Regions from separate parts of the Mesorhizobium sp. M7A.F.Ca.CA.002.04.1.1 genome, predicted to be linked through region 3. Evidence: riboswitches for the same ligand, from Rfam matches in the RefSeq annotation. Region 3 holds a riboswitch; each other region holds the start of a gene.

Region 1 (4,451 bases), on a different contig from region 3:
GCCGTCGATCTTCACCGAACTGAACATGCAGTACGCCCCCTGGATCACCAAGGAGCGGCTGCGCGAGCATGGCATATTGCTGGTCTGGCCCGGGCGCGATGTGCCATCTTATCTGCAGGCGTGGGTGGGCGACATCCCGATCAAAACCGTTCTTTTCGACTGGTCGCTCAAGGCGCCGCCGGTGGCGATCAGCTTCGCAGCCATTCCGCCTGGCGCGCGGCAGTTGCCGGGTGCTATCGACGGCCTCGCCCGACCGAGCAACTGAAGCAGATCCGCCGGTCCGCTGGACGAAGCAGGTGACAATGCCCATCTATGTCCAGACAAACTTGCCTTTGAGGAGACGTGATATGGCGACTTCGACCGAACGCGCAGTCCTTGCCGGTGGCTGCTTCTGGGGTATGCAGGATTTGATACGGCGCTATCCCGGCGTCATTTCCACCCGTGTTGGCTACAGCGGCGGCGACGTGCCCAACGCCACCTACCGCAACCACGGCAGCCATGCCGAAGCCATCGAGATCAATTTCGATCCGGCCATCATAAGCTATCGCACGCTGCTGGAACGCTTTTTCCAGATCCACGATCCGACGACCCGCAACCGCCAGGGCAACGATGTCGGGACGAGTTATCGCTCGGCGATCTATTACACCAGCGACGAACAGAAGCGCATCGCCGAGGACACGATCGCCGATGTCGATGCCTCGGGCCTGTGGCCGGGCAAGGTCGTCACCGAAGTCGCACCCGTTGGCCCCTTCTGGGAAGCCGAGCCCGAGCATCAGGACTATCTGGAGAAATACCCCAACGGATACACCTGCCACTTCGTCAGGCCGGGGTGGAAGCTGCCGGTTCGGGAAAAAGCGGTGCCGTAGATACACTGATACGACAGGATTTGAGAAGCCGCGGAGCGCTCGCTCCGCGGCTTCTTTTCATTGCAATTCCTACTTGCCGCAATGGTTGTCATTAACTGTCGGCGCGGTGGTGCCCGGCGACGTTCCACTGGCATCGGGCTGTGCGCCCTGCGGATGGGCAGGGCAATTTTCATCCGCGTTTGAATTCGTGGCGCCCGGTGCTACCGTCGTACTGTTGGTCGTGCCGGGGTCTACCGTGTTCGGCGAAGCCGGCGTATTTGGGTCGACGGTGACCGACTTGCCGCTGCCGCCGGATCCGTCGGTGCCGCTTGTGCCATTGCTCTGCGCCATGGCCGATGTCGCCAGGCCAATGGTGAGCGCCGAAGCTGCGAGGATTTTCATGAACATGGTTTGTCTCCATTGTCTGTGAACTCGTCGCGTAGCGACTGGTGGGACAACCTCGCGGCCTGGTGAAGGTTCCCGATAAATTCTCGCGCCGGCAGAGCCAACCGCTCCCGCCCTGGCGCAATGCTTTTGGCGCAGTGCGATAAAAAAAACGGCTTTTCCTTCAACTCGAATGATGCTTTAAGGCGCACATCCACAGGGGTGCTCCGTACGGTCGGGGCTGAGACGGGGGCGGCAAGCCCACAGACCCTAGAAGCTGATCTGGGTAATACCAGCGGAGCGAGGCGGGCGATGTTTTCAGGCGCACAGATTTCCCTATATCCCATGACCGACGATTTCGTCGGTGTCATCCTTGGCGCGCTCGGTGCGCTCGATCCCTGGCGCGACAAACTCAGGATCGAGACCGACGACATCTCGACCTTGCTGATCGGGCCGCCCGAAGTGCTGTTTCCTGCCATGCGCGACCTCTTCGTGGCGGCGGCACGCAGCGGCAAACATTGCGTGTTGTCGGCCACCATCTCGCGCGGCTGCCCTGGCGAGCCGGACGATCCGATCTGCCGCTCCGATGCGTTTGGCGGGCCCGTCGGTCCACTCGGCCCCCGCAAGGACGCGGCCATCGCGGCGGTGCGCAATGCTGCTGCCACCGGCCAGCCGGCGGCGGCGCAGTTCTCGCTCTATGTGATGGGCACAGACGACCACATGGACGAGATCTACGGCTGCATAGACTTTCTCAAGCAGTCCGGCGTCTATGAGCGCTCCAAACATTTCTGCACGAAACTGCGCGGTGATGCCGGTGCGATCTTTTCGGCGCTGGACGAGGCTTTCTGCCGTTTCGGACCAGGCGCTGGCCACGTAACCCTCGACGTCACGGTCTCGGCCAACAGCCCGTCGGCCGTCTGAAGCCGCGCCGCTCTCGCGGCCGTCAAAGGTTATCTCCCGTGGTCTCATCATCAGTCGCTTCGCGCCCGATCGCGAGCTTTCTCGTCAAGGCAATGCCGGCCATGATCTCGGCCGGTTTGCTCCTGCTGGCGTGGGAGCTTTATGCCACCTATTCCGGCATCAGGGCCACGATACTGCCGGCGCCGTCACGCGTCTTCGAGCAAGCGATGCTCAATCGCGAGGCGCTGGCCGACAATGCCGTTCCGACCATCCGTGCCACGCTTCTTGGCTTTGCCTGTTCGCTCAGCGCCGCCTTCGTGCTGTCGATGCTGGTCGACTTCTTCCAGCCGCTGCGGCGTGCGTTGTTTCCCGTCTTCATCGTCAGCCAGACCTTGCCGCTGGTGGCGGTCGCGCCGCTGGTGGTGCTGTGGTTCGGCTTCGGGCTGGCGCCCAAGATCATGCTGGTGGCGCTGGTCACCTTTTTTCCGATGCTGGTTGCATTGGTCGAAGGCTATGAGGCGACCGAGGCCGAGATCGGGCAAATGCTGCGCGCCATGGGGGCAGGGCGCTGGCGCATCTTCCTGCTGGCGCGGCTGCCTTCGGCGCTGCCTTACTTCTTTGCCGGGTTGAGGATCTCCATCACCTATGCGGTGGTCGGCGCCATCTTCGCTGAATATGCCGGTGCCGCGAAGGGTCTGGGCATCTACATGCTCAACGCCAAAAACAATTTCCGTCCTGATCTGGTTCTTGCCGCCGTCGGTGTCAGCGCGGCGCTGACCCTTGTCCTGTTCGGGTTGACCGTGTTGCTGCAGCGCCTTGCCATGCCCTGGGAGCGAGCCGACAGGGAAACTGCCGGGAAGGGGGCCTGGCGATGAGCCGGCTCGAACTGCGGCATGTGCACAAGGCGTTCGGTGGGCTCGACGTGCTGGCCGATATTTCGCTCAGCGTCGGCGCTGGTGAGTTCGTCTCGATCCTTGGACCCTCGGGTGCCGGCAAGTCGACGCTGTTCCAGCTTCTGACCGGCGCCGAGCATGGCGAGGGCGAGATGTTGTTCGACGGCGCGCGGCTCGACGACCACGGCAGGCACTTCGCCTTCATGCCGCAGCGCGACGCGCTGATGCCATGGCGGCGCATCCTCGACAACACGACGCTCGGGCTCGAAGTGCAAGGTATGAGGAGACAGGCGGCGCGGGCGCGCGTTGCGCCGTTGTTTGCCGAATTCGGGCTTGCCGGCTTCGAGCGGCATTTTCCCGCGCAGCTGTCCGGCGGCATGCGCCAGCGCGCGGCCTTGCTGCGCACCGTGGTGCAGGAGCGCGACATGCTCCTGCTCGACGAGCCGTTCGGCGCGCTCGATGCGCTGACCCGCACCGCCATGCAGCGCTGGCTCGAACAGATGTGGCGGCATCATCGCTGGACGGCGCTCTTGATCACCCATGACGTGCGCGAAGCCGTGTTCCTGTCCGACCGCATCTATGTGCTGTCGGCGCGCCCGGCCCGCATCGTGCGTGAAATCAGGGTGCCGTTGCCGCGCCCGCGCAGCCTTGGCGGCGATGCCGCGCGCCAGGCAAGCGCGCTCGAGGCCGAAATCCTCGACATCATCCTCAACCCCAATCCATCCAAAGGACACGATCATGACTGACTTGACGCGCCGGCAGGCCTTGTTGCTGACCCTTGCCACCGGCCTTCCCTTGATTGCCGGGACGGGTCGGGCTCGAGCACAATCGGCGGCACAAAAGGTCACCGTCGCCCTCGACTGGACGGTCAATACCAACCACATCGGACTGTTCGTCGCCCGCGACAAAGGGTTTTATCGCGAAGCCGGGCTCGAGGTCGACATCCTGCCCTACAGCGATACCGGTGCGGGCACGCTGGTCGCAAACCGCGTCGCCGATTTCGGCATCAACGGCACCATCAGCCTGTTCACCCAGAGAACCGCCGGGGCGGATCTGAAGGGCGTCTATGCGGTGGTGCAATCCGAAACAGGCCGCGTGGTCTTCAATGCGGCACGCAACGAGATCAAAAGCCCAAGAAGCCTCGACGGCTTGATCTATGGCGGCTTCGGCAGTGCCTGGGAAAACGCGCTGATATCGACCATCATTCGCCACGACGGCGGCAAGGGCAATTTCGAGACGGTGACGCTCGGCACCTCAGCCTATGAGGCGCTGGCCAATGGGTCGGTCGATTTCACGCTCGAAGTCTCGACCTGGGAGGGTGTCGAAGCCGAACTCAGGGGCGTCAAGCAGCGCAGCTTCGTCTATGCCGATTATGGCGTGCCTGATGAGCACACGACGCTGATCTCTTCGAGCGAAGCCTATCTCCAGG
Region 2 (4,451 bases), on a different contig from region 3:
TGGCGTGTCCATCTGACCGTAATACTCGTCGTCGGACGCCTCCTTGTCTGGATCGCTGGGAGGTGTCGCGGGCGAATGTCCCGAGATGTCCGGCGAGCCGAGATCTAGAGGCTCTGTAGAAGGACTGAGTGCCTCGAGACGATCACGAAGGAACGCGGGAAGGTTTTGAAGCTCCCAACTGCCTATCGCTGTGTTGACGAGGATGAAGTTTGCGCCTGCGGATCCTGTCGGAAGTCTGAAGTGCACGGGTTGGTCCACGGGAACGGTCTGCCAACCCAAGCGGGCGGCTAAACTCGCCATTTCGCTGAATTTCTCAGTCGGTCCAAGTTCGCGCGCGTCATCACGGTTCACATCGTGATTTCCCGGTACGAATATCAACGGAAGCGCCTTTGAACTGCGTCCCTGTGCGCGGCAGAGCAACGTGAAATGCTGGAATGCCGAAGCAATGAAGGTCTTGTCGCCACGGCTCGTGAAATCCCCCATGAAGGCGATCGAATCCAAGGGCTTCGAAGTCGTCAGCCGCCGAAGTTTCGTCAAGACGGCACGCAGCGAAGACGCGCGTAGCTTCTGCGTTATTTTCGGAGCGAACTTGCTATCCTTGGCATCGATGTTGCTAGAGGAAGGATGCCAGTCCGGATAGTGAATATCGCCTACTTGAAGGATTCGCACCCGCCGCATAACTCGCCCCCCTGCCGAGAGCCATAGACTAATCCGTTCGCTTTTGCCAAGCGCGAACGATCATCCGCAGTGTCCTTAACGAGGTAGCCTGCACTTTTCGAGAATTGCCACGGCGGCTATTTTTCGGCTGTGAAGCACACGAGACCCGTGACGTGAGACCCAGTTGCTCAATGCCCAGTTGCTCAATGAGCTTTCTTACGAATAAGGGAGAATTTCCGCGGCCGGACTATCTCTGAGCGAGCGTGCATGACTGCCAACGGAAGGTCTTGCACGCACCCTTGCGATCTTGAGCAATGGTCGCCATGACTTTCTTCTTGCAGGCTTTTGAGTGGCCCAGCCTGCGATCACCAGACCCCACCGATTCTAAAGAGCGTGGCAGATGGGATAGTCGAGGTTGCCCGTGCACAGTCACGCTCAGGGCTTGCGCCGCCCAGAGGACACGCTGAAAAGGCAGATTGGGGCGCAAGCACGCCATTCACGAGAGGTTCGACATGAAGACCATGCAAGAAAAAGACATTCCGGCATTCGTACAAGCAGTTGTGGACGCCGGCTGCAAAATTTGCGCGATTGGCAACTTGGGATACGTCTTTGGCGATGCTGATTTCACGCCAGCGCAACGGAGGGCCGTCGAGCCACAGCTGCGTAGGATTGCTGAAATCTACGGCGAACGCGATCATCTCATGAACGAGATAGCTGTATATCTGCGGTCGATCGGACGCCATGTCGAGGTTGAGCCGAAGACAGGTATTTCCTGATGGCCGTGATCGCGAGAAGCCGTCTTCCAACCTCTGAATCCTAAAGGAGGTGACCCCCAAGGCCGTTCGTCACCTTCGACCAGAATAACCACATCCGTGACCGCCTGAGCTACTTGGTCGATACGCGCACATGGCCAATACAGTTTCTCCATCCTTCACGAAGCGAATGAGGCTTTGGCCATTCAGCCCCGGTCTACGGGGCGTGACTTGTCCCCGATGCATGCGCGAGCTCTCCGCCCGGCTGGCCGCCGGTCGTCGCCACCGGCCGAAGGCGCCCGAATGCGCTTGACAAGATAGCGTCAGCCCGTTCAACCTAAGGCATTCACCAGGGGAGTCCCGGCAAGGGGCTGAGATACTGCTGGCTTTCGCGGCGCAGTGACCCGTTGAACCTGATCCAGTTCATACTGGCGTAGGGACGGTGCAAGCGCTTTGCGGGAGTTTACGCCCGAGGTCCTGTTGCAGCAGGTCTACAGAAGCGTCTTTTCATCCTTCCGGCACAGAACTGGGTCTCCAATGCATGAGCAAAGGAGCCTCACGATGAATGCCCTCACCCCCGCCGTATCGACGGGACCACTGCCCGCCTCGCGGAAAATCCACAAGCCCGGCGTCCTCTACCCGCAGATCAGGGTGCCGATGCGCGAGATTTCCGTCCATCCGACGGCCGGCGAACCGCCCGTCACCGTCTACGATCCGTCCGGCCCCTACACCGATCCATCAGTCGAAACCAGCATCGAAAAAGGCCTTGCCCGGCTTCGCCACGAATGGGTCACGGCGCGTGGCGATGTCGAAGCCTATGACGGCCGCCACGTCCGGCCGGAAGACAATGGATTCGCCACCGGCGAGCGCCTGACACCGGAATTTCCGATACGCAATCGGCCGCTCAAGGCCAAGCAGGGCAAGGCGGTGACCCAACTTGCCTATGCGCGCGCCGGCATCATCACGCCAGAAATGGAGTTCGTAGCCATCCGCGAGAATCTCGGCCGCGAGGTGATGCGCGGCAAGCTGCAACGCGACGGCGAAGCCTTCGGCGCGGCGATCCCAGATTTCGTCACACCCGAATTCGTGCGCGACGAGGTGGCGCGCGGGCGCGCAATCATTCCCGCCAACATCAATCATCCCGAGAGCGAGCCGATGATCATCGGTCGCAATTTTCTGGTCAAGATCAACGCCAACATCGGTAACTCGGCTGTCACATCGTCGATGGCCGAAGAGGTCGAAAAAATGGTCTGGGCTATCCGCTGGGGCGCGGACACGGTGATGGACCTGTCGACCGGCCGCAACATCCACAACATCCGCGACTGGATCGTGCGCAATGCGCCGGTGCCGATCGGTACGGTGCCGCTCTATCAGGCGCTGGAAAAGGTCAACGGCATCGCCGAGGATCTGAACTGGGAGGTCTACCGCGACACGCTGATCGAGCAGGCCGAGCAAGGCGTCGACTATTTCACCATCCACGCCGGCGTGCGGCTGCACTACATCCCGCTGACCGTCGACCGGGTCACGGGCATCGTCTCGCGCGGCGGCTCGATCATGGCCAAATGGTGCCTGCACCATCACCGGGAGAGCTTCCTCTACGAGCATTTCGAGGAGATCTGCGACATCGCCAGAGCCTATGACGTCTCCTTCTCGCTCGGCGACGGCCTTCGTCCCGGTTCAATCGCCGATGCGAACGACGCGGCGCAATTCGCCGAACTGGAAACACTTGGAGAACTCACCAAGATTGCCTGGGCAAAGGACTGCCAGGTGATGATCGAAGGCCCGGGCCATGTCCCCATGCACAAGATCAAGCAGAACATGGACAAGCAGCTCGCAGTGTGCGGTGAGGCGCCGTTCTACACGTTGGGGCCGCTGACGACCGACATCGCGCCGGGCTATGACCACATCACCTCAGGGATAGGTGCCGCCATGATAGGCTGGTTCGGCACCGCAATGCTTTGCTACGTCACGCCGAAAGAGCATCTCGGCCTTCCCGACCGCAACGACGTCAAGATTGGCGTGATCACCTACAAGATAGCCGCCCATGCAGCCGATCTGGCGAAGGGCCATCCGGCAGCGAAAACCAGGGATGATGCCCTTTCGCGCGCGCGCTTCGAGTTCCGCTGGGAGGACCAGTTCAACCTGTCGCTCGACCCCGAAACCGCACGGTCCTTCCACGACCAGACCTTGCCCAAGGAGGCGCACAAGCTGGCACATTTTTGTTCGATGTGCGGGCCGAAATTCTGCTCCATGCGCATTTCCCACGACATCCGTGCCGAGGCCCAGAAGGAAGGCATGGCGGCAATGGCGGCAAAATACCGGGAGGGCGGCGATCTCTACATGCAGGCGGACGAGACTGGCGTACCGGTCGTGCCAGAGGCTCCCAAACCATCATGAGGGTGCTCGTCAAAGGGGCCGGCGTTGCCGGCCTCACCGTCGCTTTCGAACTCGCCGCCCGCGGCGCGACGGTCACCGTCGCCGAGATGCGGCATGGCCTTGGTGGCAACGCGTCGTGGTTCGCCGGCGGCATGCTGGCGCCATGGTGCGAGCGCGAAAGCGCGGAGCAGCCGGTGCTGGATCTCGGACGCGATGCTGCCGACTGGTGGGATGCGGTGCTGTCGGGTCAGGTGACACGGGCCGGGACATTGGTCGTGGCCGCGCCGCGTGATGCCGGTGAGCTTGACCGGTTCGCCAGTCGCACGTCAGGGCATCGGCGCGTCGATGAAAACGAAATTGCGCTCCTGGAACCCGACCTCGCCGGCCGCTTCCGGCGTGGATTGCTCTTCCCCGACGAGGCTCACCTCGACCCACGCCCGGCGATGGCGGCACTTCATGACAAGCTTGCGACCATGGGTGTCAAATTCCACTTCGGCTGCGACGCCCGGCCTGTTTCGGGATTCGCCCGTCAGATAGACTGCATGGGAATGGCAGCGGCCGATGACAGGCTGCGCGGTGTTCGCGGCGAAATGCTGATCCTTCGCACGCCTGATGTCTCGCTGTCGCGGCCGGTCCGTTTGCTTCATCCACGCTTTCCGCTTTATG
Region 3 (4,451 bases):
GATCGCCGAGCGACAGCGCCATGGCGAAAGCGAAGGCCGTGGCGAGCGGTCGCCGCAGCGACGGCCAGTCGACCAGCATCAGCCGGTTCCAGCCCGCAATGCCGAGCTGTGCACAGAGCCGTTCGTGACGCTCGCTCGCTGCATCATAGGCGGGACGCACGGCGCGGAGCGCAAACGGCATCGCCATCACCGCGTTGACGGTGACGACCATGACCGGAGCGATGGCGAAGACATCGCCGACATGGCGCAACAACAGGAACCAGCCGGCGCCGACGACGATCGGCGGCACGACCAGGACAAAACCGGCGCCTGTATCGGTGGCGTGTTCGAGCAGTGTCTTTGCGCCGGCACGGCGGTTCAGCGCCAGTGCCCGCCGCGCCATGGTCAGCGCCAGCGACAGCATCACCGAAAGCAGCGCCGACAGGAAGGCGAGCGCCGCACTGGTCAGCGTTGCCTGCCGGACAGTGGCCTCGCCGGCCAAGCGGGCGAGATCGGCACTCAATCCGGCCATCACGGTTGCCGCCATCGGCCCGACAACGAACAGCAGCGCCAGGACGATGAGTAGCGCGTTCAACCAGGTCTCGCTCCGATTGACCGAGAGATAGCGGCGTTGCGCGACCGGCAAATTGGTGTCGCCGACCACATTGGCGCCTAGCCGCGTCAGTGCCAGCACCACGATAAAGGTCAAGGCGATCTGCAGCAGCGTCAGTGCAACGGCCCGTGCGGGATCGAAATCGAAGCGCAGCGCCTGGTAGATGCCGACCTCAAGCGTCGTCGCGGCCGGCCCGCCGCCGAGCGTCAGCACGATCGTGAAGGATGTGATGCAGAGCATGAACACAAGCCCGGCGACGCCGGGCAGTGCGGCGCGCAGCGTTGGCCATTCGATCAGCCGGAACGCCGGCCGGGCCGCCATGCCGAGTTGGCTCGCCAGCCGCCATTGGTCGGCCGGTATGGTCTGCAGCGCCTCGAGGAACAGCCGCGTCGCCAGCGGCAGGTTGAAGAAGACATGGGCGACGAGAATGCCGGACAGGCCATAGATGCCCGGCCAGCTTCCGCCGCCGATAACGGCAAGCACGCCGGCGAAGTAGCCGGCACGGCCATAAAGCGCCAGGATGCCGAGCGCTGCAACGATGGCCGGCAGCGCCAACGGCACGGCGAAGATCTGCAGGATGAAGGCGCGGCCGAAGAAACGTGGATGCCGCGACAGAGCGCGCGCCACAAACAGCCCCGGGATGACCGAAAGCAGCGTCGACAGGACCGCTTGCCAGAGCGTGAAGCGAATGACGCGAAGCAGATAGGGATCGAAGGCTGCCCAGGCGCCCGAGAAATCATGGGCGCCCTCGAAAAGCAGGCCGGCAAACGCGCCGCCGATCAGCAGCGCGATTGCAGCGAGCGCGACAATGCCGGCACTGACGCGGGAATCCGTGGAATGCGCCGGCGCCATCGCGCTGCCTATTTGCTCATCGCCGCCAGCCATTCATCGACCCAGGCCTTGCGGTTGGCGGCGACCTCTTGCGGGCTGAACAGCAAGGTCTTCGTCGGCTTGACCAGTTTGTCGAAGGCCGGATTGAGCGGCTTGTCGGTCTTGCCTGCCGGGAACATCCAGTTGGTCTCGGGGATGGCATCCTGGAATTTCGGCCCGGTCATGAAGGCCATGAACTTGGCCGCCAGCGGATTCTTGGCTCCTGTCGTGGTGATACCCGCCACCTCGATCTGCAGATACTCGCCCTCCTCGAAGGAGGCCGCCTGGTAGCGCTCCGTGTTCTCGGCGACCATGTGGTAGGCTGGCGACGTCGTGTAGGACAGCACCATCGGCGCCTCGCCCTTGGTGAACAGCCCATAGGCCTCGCTCCAGCCCGGCGTCACGGTCAGCACCTTGGCCTTGAGCTTGGCCCAGGCCTCGGGTGCCTTGTCGCCATAGACCGACTTGACCCAAAGAAGCAGGCCGAGGCCTGGCGTCGAGGTGCGCGGATCCTGGATGACGATCTTGTCGTTGGCACTGCCTTCGATCAGCTCCTTCAGGCTCTTCGGCGGCGTCTTCATCTTCTGCGTGTCGTAGACGACAGCGAAATAGCCGTAGTCGAAGGGGACAAACGTGTCGTCGCTCCAGCCGCCCGGCACACTGACATCCGTCACCGCGCCATGCGGCGCGAACAAGCCTGACGCCTTGGCATCGGCGGTGAGATTGGTATCCAGGCCAAGCACGATATCGGCCTTGGTCGATGTGCCTTCCAATCTGACGCGGTTGAGCAGCGCGACGCCATCGGCGACCGAGACGAAGTCGACGTCGCAGCCGCATTCGGCCTCGAACTCCTTCTTCACCACGGGACCCGGACCCCAGTCGGCGGTGAAACTCTCATAGGTGTAGACGGTGAGCTTGTCCTTGGCCAAGGCGGGCCCGGACAAGGCCACGACCGTTGCTGAAACAAGAGCGTATAAAAGCGTGCGCATCGGCGCCTCCTTCGTTTGAATTGAAAGGAATTGAGGCGTCGGACTGTCCGAAACGTCTAATCCCTCCGCCGGTACAAACCGGATCAGGTTCAGCGGGTTGGCGAGACTGCCTCTCAGCCGGTCCGCGAAGATCGCGTCCGGCACCCCGTTAGAGCGTTTCGACACATAGGCCGGGCCGATCCGCCATGCAAGCGGGAGTTTGCCGCCTTCCGTTTCCCGTGCCGGGCTGGTAAGGGCCACACGATATGAGCACATTCACCATCCTGCTTGGCGGCGATCTCATCCGTACGCCACGGCTCGACCGTCAGGTCAAAGGCTCCCGCGTCATCGCCGCCGACGCCGGCATCGGTCATGCGCGGTTGCTGGGTCTCGTGCCGGAGCTGTGGGTGGGTGATTTCGATTCGGTGCCGGCCAACCTGCCGGACGATCTCGCTTCCGTGCCGCGCCGGACCTTCCCGGCGGAAAAGGACCAGACCGATGGCGAACTTGCCGTCGCCGCGGCACTGGAGCGCGGCGCGACCCGCCTGGTGCTGGCCGGCGCCTTTGGCGGCAAGCGCGCCGACCACGCTTTTCTGCATCTGTCGCTCGCCCTGCGGCTGGCGGAGGCGGGAACGGACGTGCTTTTGACCAGCGGCGCTCAGGAAGGCATCCCCCTGCTGCGCGGAACGGCCGGCTTCGACTATGCCGACGGCACGCTGTTTTCGGTGCTCGGCTTTTCCGAGCTCGACGGCCTGACCGTCACCGGCGCCAAATGGCCGCTCGCTCACGTCAAGGTGGCGTTCGGTTCGTCGCTGACCATTTCCAACGAGGTCAAGTCCGACAAGACCGGGGGCCGCCTCGAAATCGCGCTCGGCCATGGCCGCGCGATGCTGCTCGCTCATCCCTATCCCTTACCTGAAAGCTGACATGGCCCCGCCCCTTCTCAACCTTGATGGGATAAAACTGACCTTCGGCGGCACGCCGCTGCTCGATGGCGCCGCCTTGACGGCTTCGGCCGGCGACAAGATCGCACTGGTCGGCCGCAACGGGTCCGGCAAGTCGACCCTGCTGAAGATCGCCGCCGGCCTGATCGAGCCGCAGGACGGCGAAGTGTTCCGCCAGCCTTCGGCGACCGTCCGCTATTTGCCGCAGATGCCCGACATGGAAGGTTTTGCCACTGTCCGCGCCTATGTCGAGGCCGGGCTTGGCCCCGCCGACGATCCCTACCGCGCCAGCTATCTGATGGAGCATCTCGGCCTGTCGGGTGAGGAACGTCCGAACGACCTGTCGGGCGGCGAGGCGAGGCGCGCCGCCCTTGCCCGCGTCATGGCGCCGGAGCCCGATATCCTGCTGCTCGATGAGCCGACCAACCATCTCGACCTCTCGGTCATCGAATGGCTGGAAGAAGAACTCATCCGCACCTCCTCGGCGCTGATCGTCATCTCGCACGACCGCCGCTTCCTCGAACGCGTGTCGCGCGCCACGGTCTGGCTCGATCGCGGCCAGACCCGCAGGCTGGACAAGGGCTTCGGCCATTTCGAGGAATGGCGCGACCTGGTTCTGGAGGAAGAAGAACGCGAGCAGCACAAGCTCGGTCGCCAGATCGTTCGCGAAGAGCATTGGCTGCGCTACGGCGTGACGGCGCGGCGCAAGCGCAACATGCGCCGGCTCGGCGAGTTGCAGACCATGCGTCAGCGTTTTCGCGGTCATCGCGGGGCCGAAGGGTCGGCGATCATGGTGGCGAGCGACGCCACCGAGTCCGGCAAGCTGGTGATCGAGGCGAAAAACATCGAAAAGAGCTTTGGCGATCTCACCGTGGTCAAGGCGTTTTCGACCCGCATCCAGCGTGGCGATCGCGTTGGCCTGGTCGGGCCGAACGGCGCCGGCAAGACCACGCTCTTGAAAATGCTGACCGGCGAGATGAAGCCGGACGCCGGCTCGGTGCGGCTCGGCACCAATCTGGAGATCGCCACGCTCGACCAGAAGCGCGAGGCGGTCGACCCGCAGGAGACGCTGGCACA

The links. Region 3 has a riboswitch for thiamine pyrophosphate ahead of thiB (thiamine ABC transporter substrate binding subunit). Riboswitches for the same ligand answer to the same signal wherever they lie in the genome.
Region 1: it holds a riboswitch for thiamine pyrophosphate, as region 3 does, so the genes downstream of both, ENZ75_RS06915 (YkoF family thiamine/hydroxymethylpyrimidine-binding protein) here and thiB (thiamine ABC transporter substrate binding subunit) in region 3, are expected to answer to the same signal.
Region 2: it holds a riboswitch for thiamine pyrophosphate, as region 3 does, so the genes downstream of both, thiC (phosphomethylpyrimidine synthase ThiC) here and thiB (thiamine ABC transporter substrate binding subunit) in region 3, are expected to answer to the same signal.

The regions. Positions count from the first base shown of each region.
Region 1 covers NZ_RZPL01000084.1:617-5,067, forward strand. Annotated here, with positions in the region: partial or broken gene ENZ75_RS06900 (glycosyltransferase family 39 protein) at 1-265, shown strand, start outside; gene msrA (peptide-methionine (S)-S-oxide reductase MsrA) at 348-866, shown strand; gene ENZ75_RS06910 (hypothetical protein) at 936-1,253, opposite strand; TPP riboswitch at 1,438-1,551, shown strand; gene ENZ75_RS06915 (YkoF family thiamine/hydroxymethylpyrimidine-binding protein) at 1,542-2,150, shown strand; gene ENZ75_RS06920 (ABC transporter permease) at 2,243-3,004, shown strand; gene ENZ75_RS06925 (ABC transporter ATP-binding protein) at 3,001-3,768, shown strand; gene ENZ75_RS06930 (ABC transporter substrate-binding protein) at 3,761-4,451, shown strand, end outside.
Region 2 covers NZ_RZPL01000136.1:4,424-8,874, forward strand. Annotated here, with positions in the region: gene ENZ75_RS09935 (metallophosphoesterase) at 1-678, opposite strand, end outside; gene ENZ75_RS09940 (hypothetical protein) at 1,170-1,433, shown strand; TPP riboswitch at 1,751-1,867, shown strand; gene thiC (phosphomethylpyrimidine synthase ThiC) at 1,971-3,806, shown strand; gene thiO (glycine oxidase ThiO) at 3,803-4,451, shown strand, end outside.
Region 3 covers NZ_RZPL01000295.1:1,886-6,336, forward strand. Annotated here, with positions in the region: gene thiP (thiamine/thiamine pyrophosphate ABC transporter permease) at 1-1,444, opposite strand, end outside; gene thiB (thiamine ABC transporter substrate binding subunit) at 1,453-2,451, opposite strand; TPP riboswitch at 2,495-2,609, opposite strand; gene ENZ75_RS16740 (thiamine diphosphokinase) at 2,697-3,356, shown strand; partial or broken gene ENZ75_RS16745 (ABC-F family ATP-binding cassette domain-containing protein) at 3,358-4,451, shown strand, end outside.